DNA from 2 places in the Paraburkholderia tropica genome. Region 1 is predicted to be linked to the other one. Evidence: riboswitches for the same ligand, from Rfam matches in the RefSeq annotation. Region 1 holds a riboswitch; the other holds the start of a gene.
The links. A riboswitch is a leader RNA that binds a small molecule or an ion and turns the genes downstream of it on or off. The one in region 1 is predicted to bind thiamine pyrophosphate.
Positions count from the first base shown of each region.

Region 2: linked by a shared signal. The riboswitch ahead of thiC (phosphomethylpyrimidine synthase ThiC) and the one ahead of G5S35_RS13130 (FAD-dependent oxidoreductase) in region 1 are both predicted to bind thiamine pyrophosphate.

Region 1 is NZ_CP049134.1:2,897,977-2,906,441, forward strand. Features, by position in the region: gene G5S35_RS13095 (MlaA family lipoprotein) at 59-1,051, opposite strand; gene mlaD (outer membrane lipid asymmetry maintenance protein MlaD) at 1,063-1,641, opposite strand; gene mlaE (lipid asymmetry maintenance ABC transporter permease subunit MlaE) at 1,766-2,542, opposite strand; gene G5S35_RS13110 (ABC transporter ATP-binding protein) at 2,539-3,360, opposite strand; gene thiE (thiamine phosphate synthase) at 3,529-4,641, opposite strand; gene G5S35_RS13120 (thiazole synthase) at 4,641-5,456, opposite strand; gene thiS (sulfur carrier protein ThiS) at 5,509-5,706, opposite strand; gene G5S35_RS13130 (FAD-dependent oxidoreductase) at 5,795-7,006, opposite strand; TPP riboswitch at 7,177-7,289, opposite strand; gene G5S35_RS13135 (ABC transporter ATP-binding protein/permease) at 7,790-8,465, shown strand, end outside.
Region 2 is NZ_CP049134.1:1,235,430-1,243,894, reverse strand. Features, by position in the region: gene G5S35_RS05605 (ABC transporter ATP-binding protein) at 1-694, shown strand, start outside; gene G5S35_RS05600 (phosphodiesterase) at 725-1,558, shown strand; gene G5S35_RS05595 (MFS transporter) at 1,722-2,933, shown strand; gene G5S35_RS05590 (ferritin-like domain-containing protein) at 2,965-3,507, opposite strand; gene G5S35_RS05585 (DUF1328 family protein) at 3,579-3,740, opposite strand; gene G5S35_RS05580 (entericidin A/B family lipoprotein) at 3,949-4,086, shown strand; gene G5S35_RS05575 (EamA family transporter) at 4,220-5,221, opposite strand; gene G5S35_RS05570 (GreA/GreB family elongation factor) at 5,912-6,319, shown strand; TPP riboswitch at 6,563-6,702, shown strand; gene thiC (phosphomethylpyrimidine synthase ThiC) at 6,805-8,465, shown strand, end outside.

The DNA of each region.
Region 1 (8,465 bases):
CGCTCCGGACGCCGGCGAACCGGCGTTCCACCCCGCGCGAACCACCCGCCGCCGCCTCTCAACGCAGACGCAGGAGGCTCGGAAAGCCGATGCGCGCGGGCGGGACGACGTCGCCGCCCGGCACCGTGGTCTGCGAGGCGGCCGAAGCCGGCTCCGCCGCTGCGCCAGCCGGACCTTCCAGCGTGGCCGGTGCAGCAACCGTGGCCGACGCGCCTTCCGGCACGGCGGGCGCCATGCTGGCCGCCGTAGGCGTAGCAGCACGTGCCGCGCCCGATGCCGGCGCCGCTGCCGCCGCGCCCTGATCGGCGTCTTCGTAGTTCGGCGGCGGCGTGTCGCCGTAGTCCGGCAGGCTGCCATCCGACGACGCGTGGCCGTCCGACAGCAGATAGCGGCGGCGCTGCAGGTAGGTGTTGCGCACGAACGAGTACTTGTCGATCGCCGCGCCTTCCAGCAGGTCGCTCGCGCCCAGCAGATTCGCGCGCGTGCTCACCACGTTCAGGCCGTAGAGGCCCCACGAGAGCGCCGCCGGATCGACATAGGTGAGCGGGTTGATGAAGTAGTTGCCGACGAGGCCCACGCCGTCACGCACCGTGCTCGGCCCGAACAGCGGCAACACGAGGTAAGGACCGGCGGGCACGCCGTAGTGGCCGAGCGTCAGGCCGAAGTCCTGATTGTGCTTGGGCAGCTTGGCGAGCGTCGCCACGTCGAACAGGCCGCCGACACCGAAGACCGTGTTGATCACGATCCGCATGATGTCTTCGACGCCGTCGGTGATCTTCAGCTGCAGCAGGTTGTTGGCCGCGTTGTAGACGTCGCCGATATTCGCGAAGAAGTTCGTCACGCTGTCACGCACCGGCTGCGGCGTGATCTTCACGTAACCCTTCGCGACCGGCTTGAGCGCGTACTGGTCGACCTTGTCGTTGAAGGTGTAGACGGTGCGGTTGAAGCCTTCCCACGGATCGTCCTTCGACGGCGTCTGCACCGTCGAGCACGCCGTGAGGGCGAGCGCCGCGACGCCGATCGAAACGGCGCGCATGCGTGTGGTCATCATCGTTTTTCTCCTTATTGCGCCGCCGCGCCCGAACCGGCTGCTGCCGGCGCGGGTGCCTGGACCGGCGCGGCGCTATCCCCGCCTGCCGGACCATTTGCGGCCCCACTTCCACTGTTACCCGATTTCGACGCGCCCGAGTCGGCAGCCTTGCTGTAGAGGAACTGGCCGATCAGGTTTTCGAGCACGATGGCCGACTGCGTCATCGAGATGGTATCGCCGGCCTTGAGCATTTCCGTGTCGCCGCCCGGCTCCAGACCGATGTACTGCTCGCCGAGCAGACCCGAGGTCAGGATCTTCGCGGACGAATCCTTCGGAAACTGATACTGCTGGTCGAGATTGATCGTGACCAGCGCCTGGTACGTGTTCGAGTCGAAGCCGATCGACGCCACGCGACCCACGGTCACGCCCGCGCTCTTCACGGGCGCACGCGGCTTGAGGCCGCCGATATTGTCGAACTTGAGCTTCACGGGGTAAGTCGCCTGGAACGACAGCGAGCTCATGTTCCCGGCCTTCAGCGCGAGAAACAGCAGGGCAATGAAGCCCAGCACCACGAACAGGCCGACCCAGAAGTCGAGAGCAGTCTTTTTCATCGTCATCCCAATGAGAATCCGTTGCGGCGGCGCGCGGCCCGAAAGCCCGTTGCGCCTGCCGCGTCGCCCCGCCGTTCGCGTTCGACCCGGTCGAAACGCGAGACGCCGGAGCGCCTGGCTTTATTTAGCTGAACATCAGTGCGGTGAGCAGGAAGTCGAGGCCGAGCACCGCGAGCGACGCGTACACCACCGTCTTGGTGGTCGCGCGCGACACGCCTTCGGGCGTGGGCTTCGCCTCGTAACCCTGATACAGCGCGGTGAACGTGACGGCGAAACCGAACACGATGCTCTTGATCACGCCGTTGCCGACATCGGCCCAGACATCGACGCCGCCTTGCATCTGCGACCAGAACGCGCCCGAATCGACGCCGATCAGCAGCACGCCCACCACATAACCGCCCAGCACGCCGACCGCGCTGAAAATGGCCGCCAGAATGGGCATGGCGATCACGCCCGCCCACATGCGCGGCGCCACCACGATGCGCACCGGGTCCACCGCCATCATTTCCATCGCCGTGAGCTGCTCGCCCGCCTTCATCAGGCCGATTTCGGCCGTGAGCGAAGTGCCCGCGCGACCCGCGAACAGCAGCGCCGTGACCACCGGACCCAGCTCGCGCACGAGCGACAGCGCGACCAGCAGACCGAGCGCCTGCTCCGAACCATAGCGGTTGAGCGTGTAATAGCCTTGGAGACCGAGCACGAAGCCGACGAACAGGCCCGAGACCGCGATGATCAGCAGCGAATAATTACCGACGAAGTGGATCTGCTTCGTGACAAGACGCGGACGGCGCAGCAGCGGGAAAAATTCCAGCACGAGGCGCACGAAAAACCGCGTGGCATGGCCCGCGCGCGCGATGGCGTCGAGCACTGCGCGGCCGACTGAACTGATGGCGCCGGTCATGAGCGGCCTCCGCCAATGCCGAAGTCCGCGCCGAGCGGCACGTTCGTCGGGTAGTGGAAACGGAACGGGCCGTCCGGCGCGCCGTCGATGAACTGGCGCACGATCGGATCGGTCGAGGCGCGCAGTTCGTCGGGCGTGCCCTGCGCCTGCACCTTGCCGTTCGCGAGGAAATACACGTAGTCGGCAATCGCGAACGACTCGGGCACGTCGTGCGTGACGAGGATCGACGTCGCGCCGAGCGCGTCGTTGAGCGTGCGGATCAGATTCGCGGTAATGCCGAGAGAAATGGGGTCGAGCCCTGCAAAGGGCTCGTCGTACATCATGAGTTCGGGGTCGAGCGCGATTGCGCGCGCAAGCGCGACGCGGCGCGCCATGCCGCCCGAGATTTCCGACGGCGCGAGGTCGCGCGCGCCGCGCAGGCCCACGGCGTTGAGCTTCATGAGCACGAGGTCGCGGACCAGTTCTTCGGGCAGGTCGGTGTGCTCGCGCAGGGCGAACGCGACGTTGTCGAACACCGACATGTCGGTGAACAGCGCGCCGAACTGGAACAGCATGCCCATCTTGCGGCGCAGCGCGTAGAGGCCTTCGCGCGTTTGCGCGCCGACGTCCTGGCCGTGAAACAGCACCTGGCCGCGCTGCGCCCGCACCAGGCCGCCGATCAGGCGCAGCACCGTGGTTTTGCCGCCGCCGGAGCCGCCCATGACCGCAATGACCTGACCGCGCCCGAAGCGCATGTTCAGTCCGGACAGGACGAGCCGATCGCCGTAACCGAAGTCGACGTCGCGCAGCTCCAGAAGGGTCTCAGAGGTTGAGGGCACGTGGCTGACAGTCCATTTACACGAAGGCGGGATTATAGGGCCATCGTGGAATTGCTGCCGTGATGCGCCCATGCCGCTTGATGCAGTCGGAAAGGCCGTGAAAGGCCCCGCTGCTCGCTCCTCGCGCCGGTCACGCAACAGGGGCGCGACCGGCGACGAGGCGGACCATTATTGCGTAAACGCGTTGCGCAGCGCAGCAACGGCGGCAGCCGGATCGGCGGCTTCCGTGACGGCGCGCACGACGGCAGCGCACGGCGCGCCGGTGGCGAGGACGGCGGGCAAGGCGGCGGCGTCGATGCCGCCGATCGCGACCATCGGCACCACGCCGTCGAGCAGCTGCACGTAGCGTGCGAGACGCTTGAGACCTTGCGGCGCGGTCGGCATCTGCTTGGTGGTGGTGGCGAACACCGCGCCGCACGCGATATAGCTCGGACGGAAGTGCAGCGCCGTCAGCATCTCGAAATAGCCGTGCGTCGACAGACCGAGGCGCGTGCCCGACGCCGCGATCGCGTTCAGATCGGCTTCGCGCAGATCTTCCTGACCCAGATGGATGCCGTAAGCGCCCGCCGCCAGGGCGGCCTGCCAGTGATCGTTGATGAACAATTGCGCGTCGTGCTTGCGGCCCGCCGCGACGCAGCGCTCGATTTCACGCGTAAGTTCCGGCGATTCAGGCTGCTTGCTGCGCAACTGCACGGTCGTCGCGCCGTAGTCGAGCACGCGCTCGACCCAGTCGGCGCTCGGCAGCACGGGATACAGGCCGAGCCGCGCCGGGCAAGGCGCGAAGGGCTGCGCGGGCGCGTCGGGAAGACCGAGCACGCGCGGGAAGCGCGCGATGTCGACCGGCCAGGCGTCGGTTTGCTGTTCGTCGCCGTCGCGCCAGGCGAGTGCGAGCACGAGCGCGTCGTGCGGATCGAAACCGCAGTCGAGGAACGCCGCCAGCGCCGGGATCCAGTCCTCGGCCAGCGCGCCTTCGAGCGCGTAGCGCTCGCCGCCCAGATGCAGCGTGACGCGCGCCTCGCGCGGATCGTCGCCGGCAGCTTCGATCACGCCCGCGCCTTGCGTCATCCAGCGCGCGATGTTCGCGAGATGCGGCGCGGCGTCGGTCACGACGATCAGATCGCCGCCGTTGGGCGCGTCGGGCGGCGTCAGGCAGATGCGCCACGGCGCCTGCGTCGCCGCCCAGTCGCCCAGTCGAGCGCGGATGCGTTCCGCCGTGGCGGTCAGCGCGTCGGCGGGCGGCCAGAACAATTCACGGCCCTGAAAATGCAACGTTTCACTCATTACTTGCCTCCATCCTGGTGCCAGAACGGCATGCCGACGACCGGCGTGCTCGCCACAGCGGCTTCGCGCTCGGCCATCGGTCCGGCGAGAAACGCGCTGCGCCCCGCCTCCACGCCCAGCGCGAACGCGCGCGCCATCGCGTCGGGATGCGTCGCCTGCGCGACCGCCGTGTTCAGCAGCACGCCGTCGAAACCCCACTCCATCACTTGCGCCGCGTGCGACGGCAGACCGAGGCCCGCATCGACGATCAGCGGCACGTCGGGCAGCCGCTCGCGCAGCACGCGCAGACCGTACGGATTGATCACGCCCTTGCCGGTGCCGATCGGCGCGCCCCACGGCATCAGCGCCTCGCAACCCGCGTCGAGCAGACGACGGCCGATCACGAGGTCCTCGGTGCAGTACGGCAGCACCTTGAAGCCGTCCTTCACGAGCCGCGCGGCGGCTTCGATCAGGCCGACCGGATCGGGCTGGAGCGTGTAGTCGTCGCCGATCAGTTCGAGCTTGATCCAGTCGGTGTCGAACACCTCGCGCGCCATGTGGGCCGTGGTGACGGCTTCGTTGACGGTGAGGCAGCCCGCCGTGTTCGGCAGCAGCGGCACGCCGTGGCGCTTGAGCAGATCGAAGAAGCCGGCTTCGGCGCCGCCCTCGTTCATCTGGCGGCGCAGCGCGACGGTGATCATGCCGGGCCGCGCGGCCGCCATCGAATCGGACAGCGATTGCAGCGACGGATAGCGCGACGTGCCAAGCAGCACGCGGCTCTGGAAAGTTTCGCCGTAGAGCGTGAGCGCGTCGGCGGTCGGTTGAAGCGTGGTCATGGCGGAAATCCTGGTCGGGTGGCGTGGGCGCGCGGATCGGCTAGCGGCCGTATCAGCCGCCGGCCACCGGGCTCACGACGTCGAGGCGGTCGCCCGCCGACAATGCGCGCGCGCCATGCTGGGCGCGCGCCACGAAATCGCCATTCACGGCGACGGCGAACGGCGGACGCGCGCCGAACGCGACCAGCGCGTCGGCGACGGTCGCGCCCTCGGGGAGCGTGAGCGGCTTCTGATTGATCTGAATGTCCATAACGATTCGTCTGACTACGTGTGTTTCATGCGGCGCAAGCGGCGCGCCGTCGTGTCCATCGTGTTCCTGTTCGCGGATAGCGACGCGCTCAGGCCGGTTCGTGCGCACGCGGCGCGGCTTCGGCGCGGCGGTCGTGCAGCATCGCCGGCCAGCGCGATTCGGCGCGCAGCGCCTCGAATCCGTCGGCGTTCTGCATGCGTCCGGCCAGCAAGGCTTCGGCCACTCGCACCGCTTCGTCGGCGACGGCGGGCGCGATCATGAAACCGTGGCGATAGAGGCCGTTCACGCGCAACGTGTTGTCGCCGTCCCAGAAGAGCGCGGGGCGATGGTCGGGCAAGGTCGGGCGGCACTGCGAATTGAGTTCGAGAATGCGCGCCTCGCCGAACGCCGGATGCACGGCGAACGCCGCGCTCAGCAGTTCGAGCGCCGAGCGCACGCTCACCGGCGAGCGGTCCTCGCCTTCGATTTCGGTCGCGCCAATCACGTAGACATCGTTCTGCTTCGGCGCGATATAGAGCGGATAACGCGGATGCAGCAGGCGCACCGGACGCGTGAGCCCGATGCCCGGCGCGTGCACGCGCGCGACTTCGCCGCGGATGCCGCGCAGCGCGGGCAGCGCGGGTTTCGCGCCGAGTCCGCGGCAATCGATCGTCACGCGCGCGGGCGGCGGATTCGCGTCGTCGACCGTGGTGTTCCAGTGTGTTTGCACGCCGCGCTGCGCGAGGCCCGCGGCGAGCGCGGCCAGCGCCTGGCGGTTGTCGAGCTGACCTTCGCCGTCGAGCAGCCAGCCGCGCGCGAAACGCCCGGCGAGCGCCGGTTCGGCGGCGTCGAGCTGAGCGCCCTGGAGCGTCGTGAAATGCGCGTCGGCGAGCGCGCGCGGCGCGTTGGCGCGCACGCGGCGCTCGAACAGCGGCGCCTCGGTGCGGTCGGCGTGATGCCAGACCACGAGCGTGCCGTTGCGCTGGAAGAAGACGGGTTCGGGCAGCTCGGCGAGAATGCGCGGCCAGGTGTCGAGCGATTCGACGCCCAGTTCGGTGATCAGCAGTTCGGCGACGGCGGCTTCCGCGAGCGGTGCGAGCATGGCCGCCGCGACCCAGGCCGCGGCTTCACCGCCCTCGGGACCGCCGCGCTCGTAAAGCGCCACGCGATGCCCGGCGCCCGCGAGTCGCCACGCGACGAGGCGTCCGCACAGGCCGCCGCCGAGCACGGCGAAATCGGGCACGACAGAGGACGCCGAAGCATCCGGCGAGGCTTCCAGAATCGGGGAGCGAACTGATTGAGGTGAAGAAGGTGCGGTCATCGGATCCTTTCCGTACGGCAACAAGCATGCGTACCCAAGGACGAAACCGGCTGGCAAAGCCGGCCGTGCAAACGATGCGCGCGAAAACTAACTGCACTGCACGCGTTGCCCGGCGGGAATCTGGACGCCACGCCCGAACCGGAGGAACGGACTCGAAAAAGCGGCGCCAGCAAGACTTTCCGGAAACTTCCCGCGCCGGTATTACCCGGATCGGGTGCGAAGGGTCTCTCTCAGCCTCACGGCGGCATGCAGGCATACCGGTGAAGCACCCCTGTTTCGTCAGCAGTCATTAGACCACAAAAGGCGCGCGCGCCGCAAACCGCCCGGCAGGCCGGTTTATAGGCTGCCGATGCTGCATTGCGGGCGTTTTCGTGGGGTTTTGTGCGGGTTTTTCTGTGTTTTCTTCACGCGCTTTCCGCTGCTTTCCGGGCTGTGCCGCTCAGTGCGCCCGGCGGCCTTTTCGTCTCCACGCGCGGGCCGCGGCGGCCCCTCAAAATGGGGGGCGCAAGCGGCGCTCTGGCACAATGCCCCGAACCCCGTATGCCGCCCGGCCGCTTTCGGGCGGTGAGAGAATGGGGCGCGCGTGGCCCAACGTGGCCGAGCGTGGCCCAACGTGGCATTAAGACTCACTTAAGCGGCTCGCGACAGAATCGCTAGCAAGTCCGCCCACCGCGTGCCGTACGCGACTCGCGCCGCGTTCGCGAAAGACGCGGCAAAGGACGGCGCAAGGCGGCATACCGGACATACACGGCAACACCATCAGGGCACAACATCAGGACGCTCATGACCAACCACACTCCCCGCGCCACGCCGGATCAGAACGAGCATCACAAGATCACGGCCTGGAGCCTCATCAAGCCCTACTGGGTGTCCGAGGAACGCTGGATCGCATGGGGCCTGCTCGTCGCGATCATCGCGATGAATCTCGCCGTTGTGTGGATCAACGTGCGTCTGAACGGCTGGAACGCGGACTTCTACAACGCCCTGCAAACCAAGGACGTCAAACAGTTCCCGCATCTGCTGATGATCTTCACGGCGCTTGCGTTCGGCTTCATCATCCTGGCGGTGTACGGGCGGTATCTTCGCCAGATGCTCGGCTTCCGCTGGCGCCAGTGGCTCACCACGCACTATCTGAACGACTGGCTTCGGCAGGGCGCGTTCTACCGCATCGAGCGCGACCGTCTCGCCGACAACCCCGACCAGCGTATCAGCGACGACCTGCAATCGTTCGCCACCAGCACGCTCTCGCTGACGCTCGACCTGCTCTCGACGGTCGTCACGCTGATCTCGTTCATCACGATCCTGTGGACCATCGCGGGCGCGCTCACCTTCTCGCTGGGCGGCACGCCCATCACGATTCCGGGCTACATGGTCTGGGCCGCCGCGCTCTACGCCGTGTTCGGGTCGCTCGTGATCCAGAAGGTCGGCCACCCGCTCGTGTCGATCAACTATCAGCAAC
Region 2 (8,465 bases), 1.6 Mb from region 1:
CGAACGTGTCGACGCCCTGCTCACGATGATGCGTCTCGAAGCGCACGCCGACAAACCCGTTTCGCAGCTTTCCGGCGGCCAGCGCCAGCGTGTCGCGCTAGCGCGTGCGCTCGCGCCGCGCCCGCGCGTGCTGCTGCTCGACGAACCGCTGACCGCGCTCGACGCGCGTCTGCGCGACACGCTGCGCGGCGAAATGAACACGCTGCTGCGCGAGCTGGGCGTGACGACCGTCTACGTCACGCACGACCAGGCCGAAGCGATGGAACTCGGCGACCGCATCGTCGTGATGAGCCATGGCCGCATCGAGCAGATCGGCACGCCGCGCGACATCTATTACCGACCCGCGAGCCGCGCGGTGGCGCAGTTCATCGGCACGCTCAATCGCCTCGCGGGCGAGTGGCGCGACGGCATGCTCTGCACCACGGGCGGCGCGGTCCGCGCGCCGGGCAACAGCCGCAGCGGCGCGAACGAACTCTTTTTCCGCCCCGAAGACGCCACGCTCGCCGATCCCGCCGCCGCCGCGCTGCGCGGCACGATCGAGCAAGCGACGTTTCTCGGCGAACGCACGCGCCTGACGATCGGCGGCGCCGCGCCCGATGCGCTGTTCATCGACGTGGCGGGCCGCATCGAACTCGCGCGCGGCACGCCCGTGGGCATCGCCATCGCACCGGAAGCGCTGATTGCGCTCGCGTAACTTCGCGTAACTTTTACAATCGAGGTCAATATGCTGCTCGCCCAGATCAGCGATCTGCACATCAAGCCGCCGGGCGCGCTCGCGTACCGGCGCGTCGATACCGCCGCGCAATTCGCGCGCACGATTGCGCGGCTCAACGCGCTCGCGCCGCGTCCCGACGCGGTGCTCATCACCGGCGATCTGGTCGATTGCGGCAGCGCCGACGAATACCGGCATCTGAAAACGCTGCTCGACACGCTGGCGATTCCCTACTGGCTGCTGATCGGCAATCACGACGGACGCGAGGGCTTGCGCGAGGTGTTCGGCGAACGCGCCGAACTGCAGGCGCGCGCGCCCGGCGATTTCGTGCAATACGTCGTCGATCTCGGTGCGCTGCGCGTGATCGCGCTCGATTCGATGCAGCCGGGCCGCAGTGGCGGCACGCTCTGCGAGGCGCGGCTGGGCTGGCTCGCGCAGCAACTCGACGCGGCGCGCGGGCGTCCGGTGATCGTCGCGCTCCATCATCCGCCGTTCGATTGCGGCATCGCGCATATGGATGCGATCCGTCTCGACGAGCCCGCCGCGCGCGCGCTCGAAGCGCTGATCGCGCAGCATCCGAACGTGGAGCGCGTGCTCTGCGGCCATGTGCACCGGCCGATGTTCGTGCGCTTCGGCGGCACCATCGCCAGCGCGGTGCCCGCGCCCGCGCATCAGGTCACGCTCGATCTCGCGGCCGATGCACCCTCCTCGTTCACGCTCGAACCGCCCGCCTTCGCGCTGCACCGCTACGACGCCGCGCGCGGCATCGTCACGCATCACGCTTATGTGGAGCCCTCGGACGGCCCGTATCCGTTTCACGAACCGTCGGGCGAATTGATCGCCTGAGCGGTGTCTGACCATCGTCAGGCTCGCGCGCAACGGCATCCGCAGCGACGGAGCGGCACCAGCAGAAACCCCCGCGCTCCGGTATGATCGGCACGCCCGGCCCCACGCCGGGCTGCCCTTTACGTATCGGGCCGTTCCGCCGCGAACGGCCGACCCAGCGCCCATGCCCACATCCGAATCCGCTACCGCCGGCGACAGCCGGTCGTTGCGCGGCCTCCTGCTTTTGCTCGCGACCATCGCGGGCATTTCGGTCGCGAACATCTATTACAACCAGCCGCTGCTCGACGACTTCCGCCAGGCCTTCCCGGGCGGCGCGGCATGGATCGGCGCGGTGCCCGCCGCGACGCAGCTCGGCTACGCCGCCGGCATGCTGCTGCTCGCGCCGCTCGGCGACCGCTTCGACCGCCGCCGCATCATCCTGATGCAGACCGCGCTGCTCTGCTGCGCGCTGCTCGTCGCCACGACCGCGCCCACGCTGCCCGTGCTGATTGGCGCGAGCCTCGCCATGGGCGTGCTCTCGACCATCGCGCAGCAAGCCGTGCCGTTCGCCGCCGAACTCGCGCCGCCCGAAGGGCGTGGCCACGCCGTCGGCACCGTCATGAGCGGCTTGCTGATCGGCATTCTGCTTGCGCGGACCGCCGCCGGTTTCGTCGGCCAGTATTTCGGCTGGCGCTCGGTGTTCGGCGCGTCGATCGTGGTGCTGCTCTGTCTCGCCGTCGTCATCATCAAGAAATTGCCGAAAAGCCGGCCGACGTCGACGCTGAGCTACGGCAAGCTGCTCGGCTCGATGTGGCATCTGGCGGTGGAATTACGCGGACTGCGCGAGGCGTCGGCGACGGGCGCCTGCCTGTTCGCCGCGTTCAGCCTGTTCTGGCCCGTGCTCACGCTGCTGCTCGCGGGCGAGCCGTTCCATCTCGGGCCGCAGGTCGCGGGGCTGTTCGGCATCGTCGGCGCGGCGGGCGCGCTGGCCGCGCCGTGGGCCGGACGCTCGGCGGACAAACGCGGACCGCGTGCGGTCATCACGATGTCGATCGCGCTGATGGCGCTCGCGTTCGTGATCTTCGCGTTCTCGGGCAAAAGCCTGATCGGTCTGGTGATCGGCGTCGTGGTGCTCGACGTCGGCGTGCAGGCCGCGCAGATTTCGAATCAGTCGCGCATCTACGCACTGCGGCCCGAAGCGCGCAGCCGCGTGAACACCGTGTTCATGGTCTGCTATTTCATCGGCGGCGCGACCGGTTCGGCCGTGGGCGCCGCGACGTGGCATGCGTTCGGCTGGGTCGGCGTCTGCGTGGCGGGACTCGGCTTCACGGCGCTGGCCGCGTGGGTGCATTTCGCCACGCGCCCGCGCGTGAACGCGAGCGCGCAGACTTCCTGACCGTCACGGCAAATCATCGCCGCCGGCACGCCTATTTGCCCGAATCGAGCAGATCGGTCATGTCGTCGGCATGCTCTTCCTCGACGGCGAGAATCTCCTCGAAAATGCGCCGCGTGGTGGTGTCGCTGTCGCCGAGGTAATGAATGATCGCGCGATAACTCTCGATCGCAATGCGCTCGGCGATCAGATTCTCGCGAATCATGTCGTGCAGGTCCTTGCCCTCCTTGTACTCGGAATGCGAATGCTCAACGAGGTGCGCGGGCGAAAAATCCGGCTCGCCGCCAAGCTGCACGATGCGCGCGGCGAGCATGTCCGCGTGCTGTTCTTCCTCGGTCGCGTGCTCGAGAAACTCGGCCGCCACCGATTCCGATTCGATCCCCTTCGCCATGAAGTAGTGCCGCTTGTAGCGCAGCACGCAAACAAGCTCGGTGGCGAGCGAATCGTTGAGCAGCTTGAGCACGGTTTCGCGGTCCGCGCCGTAGCCCGGCGTGACCGGGCCTTGCTCCAGATTGCGTCGCGCATCTTCGCGCACGCGTTTCAGATCGATCTCAAACGAAGCGTGTGACTTCGACATCTGACTCTCCTTCGAACGGTTGGCAGGCTGACTTGGGTTCGCGCGCGGTCGCGGACGGCGACTACCGGCCGCTAGCCGCGCAGCACGCCGAGCAGCAGCGTGACGACGAACACGACGAGGAAGACGTAAAACAGGATCTTGGCGATTTCCGCCGCGCCCGCCGCAATGCCGGTGAAGCCGAACACGGCGGCAATGAGCGCGATCACGAAAAAGACGATGGCGTAATGAAGCATGGCGTCGTTCTCCCGTTTTTCCCCTGGATGCGGCTGATGTGGCAATTCGCTATGCGCAAGCAGCGGTCCCGAGCACGCGGACAATCTGGCGGAAAAATCGCGAATAGCCCTTGAAACAAGGGCTCGAAGCAGAATCGGGAGGGAGAGAAACGGCGTCAGGCACGCCGCGTGCTGGAGGAGGATTCCCTTAATCGTGGAGGAATCCCTCATGAAACGCCTGATTGCCTTGCTTCTCGTTGCCGCGTCGGCTGCGGCACTGGCCGCCTGCAACACCGTGGCGGGCGCTGGCCAGGATATTTCTTCAGGTGGTCACGCCATTTCGAACACCGCCGAGCAGGCGAAGTAAGCGGCGGGCCTCGGTGAAAAACGGCTGCGCTGTGCGCGCCGTTTTTCATCGTTTTGCGGCGAATCGAAGAAGAAAATCCAGTACCTGGCCATCACCTGGCAATCCGGACAATCTGCGTGAATCGCAGATCGAATCAGCTTGTCCGGCGCCTGTCGTCGAAGAAAAACGAGAGTCCGACGCTGCCGAGAATCAGCACCGTCGCGACGATCGTCCCCGTGGTGATCGGCTCGCCCAGCATCACCGCGCCCAGCGCCACCGCCACCACCGGATTCACGTACATGCAGCTGCTCGCCACGAGCGGACTTGTCTGGCGAATCAGATAGCCATACGCGACATACGCGGCCATCGTGCCGATCAGCATCAGATAAACGAAGGCGACGAACGGCAGGAAGTGCAGCGTGCCCATGCGCTCGCCGGTGATCCACGCGACCAGCGTCGAGATCGCACCGCCGAGGCCGATCTGCAAGGCCGTGGCGATGAAGAGATCGGACGGCAATTCGAGCCGTCCCGCCAGATGCGCGCCCACTGCCCAGAACAGCGCGCCGCCGAGAATCGCGAGCGACCCGCCCGCCGTGCCGCTCGCGCCGCCGCCGTGACTCAGAATGGCGATGCCGACGAGACCGAGCGCGACCGCCGCCCATTCGCCTTTCGCGACACGCCGGCCCGCAGCCGCTGCGATCAGCGTGGCGAACAAGGGAACGGTCGCGACCATCACGGCCGCCGTGCCGGTGCCGACCGTGCGCATGCCGTACGCGAGCATGCCGCTCGACAGCCCGACCAGCAGCGTGCCGACGACACCCGCGTTACGCACCTGCGCGAGCGTGGGCATGACGGGGCGTCGCCGCATCGCGAATACGAACAGACCGATGCCCGCCAGCAGGTTGCGCAGGCCCGAGAGCAAGAGCGGCGGAAACGAGCCGAGCGCGACGTGCACGCCGAGATAGGTCGAGCCCCAGACGAAGTAGACGACCGCGAGCGACAGCGCGACGCGACCGCTGCGCGTCTGCGGCAGGCGCAGGGCGCGCGCACTGCGCCAGCACCAGGCGCCCGCCCGTATCAACGCTTGAAGGAGACCGAGAAGGAGCCCTTGTGCGAGCGACAAAGCAGTCTGGCCGGAAGGCAAACGGGGCAGCATCGTCAATGCTCCGTGGCGGCGCTGAAAGGGGAACGGACGAAGCACGGGCATCCCGCCGGACGTGGGACGGGACGAGCAAAGCGCGACGGCATGATGGAGGCGGAGAGCGGAGCGAAAGTGCGAGAGAGCGTGCCGATGAGGGCGAAGCTGAACGCGCCCGAAACACGATTGAAAGCTCGGACGGGCGCCACGCATTATGCAACAACGTGCTTCATTGCGGACGCCGCGCAGCGCCTTTATGCGTGGGGGCGCTGCGTGCGCGCAACGGTGTCCCGATCCGGGCGAAACGCAGCGTCGATCCGGCCGCCCTCGCCCCCGATTTTCGAGACCGTGCTAGGATGACACATCCTTTCGATTTACTTTCAGACGATTTTTCGTCCACTTTTTTGCTTCGTCGATACTGATGCGCCAATCGCCCCCGATCCTCGCCGTTTGCCCGCCGCCGCGCCCGTTGCGCGGCGCGGTCGTGCGCGCACGGGCGGCGCATTCGGCAGAGCGCCCCTCGGCCCGCTCACTGGCTCGACGACGCCCACGCCAACCCGGCCAGTCCACCGGCTACCACGCCCCGCAAGCCGCCGCCCGGCGCCCGCGCTGAACCACCCTCCGCTTCCGGAGCCGTTCGGCCAGGCTCCGGGCCGACGATCCCTCACCTCATCCCTTTCACTTTTCCGGATTGCCGGGAGAACCGCCATGTCCAAGAAAATCCGTTACCTGACCGAACTCGATCTCGCCCGCCTCGAAAAATGCGCCGCCGAACCTGGCGCCGCCCCGGCGCGCCAGGCCATGCTCGACGAGCTGCTCGAGCGCGCCGAGATCGTCGATGCGCACAAGGTCGCCTCGAACGTCGTCACCATGAATTCGCAGGTCACGCTCGTGAGCGAGCGCTCGGGCGAGCCGGTGACTTTCACGGTCGTTTATCCGGCGGGCGCGAATGTCGAAGCCGGACGCCTGAACGTGTTCTCGCCGGCGGGCCTTGCGCTGCTCGGCGCGAAGCGCGGCGACACCGTGCGCTTCACGCCGCCGAGCGGCGCCGTCGAAACGCTCAAGATCGATCGCATCCTGTTTCAGCCCGAAGCCGCCGACGATTTTTCGCTCTAATCGCTCTAATCGCTCTAATCGCTCTAATCGCTCTAATCGCTCTAGTAACGCGCAGCTTTCACCCGAAGCACGCGCCGCTTTGCGCCGTGGCTTCGCGGTTCTTCCACCACTTTTCCTCCCTCCCCAACAAAGCGAAATCCGCGCGCATCGCTATATGAGCGCGCGCGCGAAACGCGCCGCGCCTGCCACATCGCGCGCGAATTCGCGCTTGCCAGATCGTCGCAGCGCGGTGTATCGTTTGGCCTGCTTACGCGGGGGTCCTGCGTCATGCGCCGCTTCGAACCATTCATACGAATGCTCAAGCTGCGTATTTCGCGGGTGAGAAATACCCTTTGAACCTGATCTGGATAATGCCAGCGCAGGGAAGCGTCCGGACTTCGCAGCACCATCGCCTTGCTTCATCCATCAAAGCGAAGTCCGTCCACGTTCCGTTTCGTCTCCTGCTAAGCCGTTGTTCCCCCACTGCTTCATGGAGAGAGAGACGCATGAACGCGAATCCCAAATTCATTTCCGCCAACGCGCACGTCGACGAAGCCGCGATCGCGCCGCTGCCCAATTCCCGCAAGATCTACGTCACCGGCTCGCAGCCCGACATCCGCGTGCCGATGCGCGAGATCACGCAAGCCGACACGCCCACGGGCTTCGGCGGCGAGAAGAATCCGCCGGTCTACGTCTACGACACCTCGGGTCCGTACACCGATCCCGAAGCGAAGATCGACATTCGCGCGGGTCTGCCTGCGCTGCGCCAGTCGTGGATCGAAAAGCGCGGCGACACTGAAGCGCTGCCGGGCCTCTCCTCCGACTACGGCCGCGAGCGCGCCGCCGATCCGGCCACGGCCGAACTGCGTTTCCCGGGCCTGCACCGCACGCCGCGCCGCGCCCAGGCCGGCAAGAACGTCACGCAGATGCACTACGCGCGTCAGGGCATCATCACGCCCGAAATGGAGTACATCGCGATCCGCGAAAACCAGCGTCGCGCCGAGTACCTCGAAAGCCTCAAGTCGAGCGGCCCGAACGGCGCAAAGCTCGCGGCGATGATGGGCCGCCAGCATCCGGGCCAGGCGTTCGGCGCAGCGGCGTTCGGCGCCGACGCGCTCAAGGAAATCACGCCTGAATTCGTGCGCGACGAGATCGCACGCGGCCGCGCGATCATCCCCGCGAACATCAACCACCCGGAAAGCGAACCGATGATCATCGGCCGCAACTTCCTCGTGAAGATCAACGCGAACATCGGCAACTCGGCGGTCACGTCGTCGATCGGCGAGGAAGTCGACAAGATGACGTGGGCGATCCGCTGGGGCGGCGACACGGTCATGGATCTGTCGACCGGCAAGCACATTCATGAAACGCGCGAGTGGATCATCCGCAATTCGCCGGTGCCGATCGGCACGGTGCCGATCTATCAGGCGCTCGAAAAGGTCAACGGCAAGGCTGAAGACCTCACGTGGGAAATGTTCCGCGACACGCTGATCGAGCAGGCCGAGCAAGGCGTCGACTACTTCACGATTCACGCGGGCGTGCGTCTGCAATACGTGCCGCTCACGGCCAACCGCATGACGGGCATCGTCTCGCGCGGTGGTTCGATCATGGCCAAGTGGTGCCTCGCGCACCATAAGGAATCCTTCATTTACGAGCATTTCGAAGAGATCTGCGAATTCATGAAGGAATACGACGTGAGCTTCTCGCTCGGCGACGGCCTGCGTCCCGGCTCGATCTACGACGCCAACGACGAAGCGCAGCTCGGCGAACTGAAGACGCTCGGCGAACTCACGCAGATCGCGTGGAAGCACGACGTGCAGGTGATGATCGAAGGCCCCGGCCACGTGCCGATGCAGCTCATCAAGGAGAACATGGATCTCCAGCTCGACTGGTGCAAGGAAGCGCCGTTCTACACGCTCGGGCCGCTGACCACCGACATCGCGCCGGGCTACGATCACATCACTTCGGGCATCGGCGCGGCGATGATCGGCTGGTTCGGCACGGCGATGCTCTGCTACGTCACGCCGAAGGAACACCTCGGCCTGCCGAACAAGGACGACGTGAAGGAAGGCATCATCACGTACAAGCTCGCGGCGCACGCGGCCGATCTCGCGAAGGGTCATCCGGGCGCGCAGGTGCGCGACAACGCGCTCTCGAAGGCGCGTTT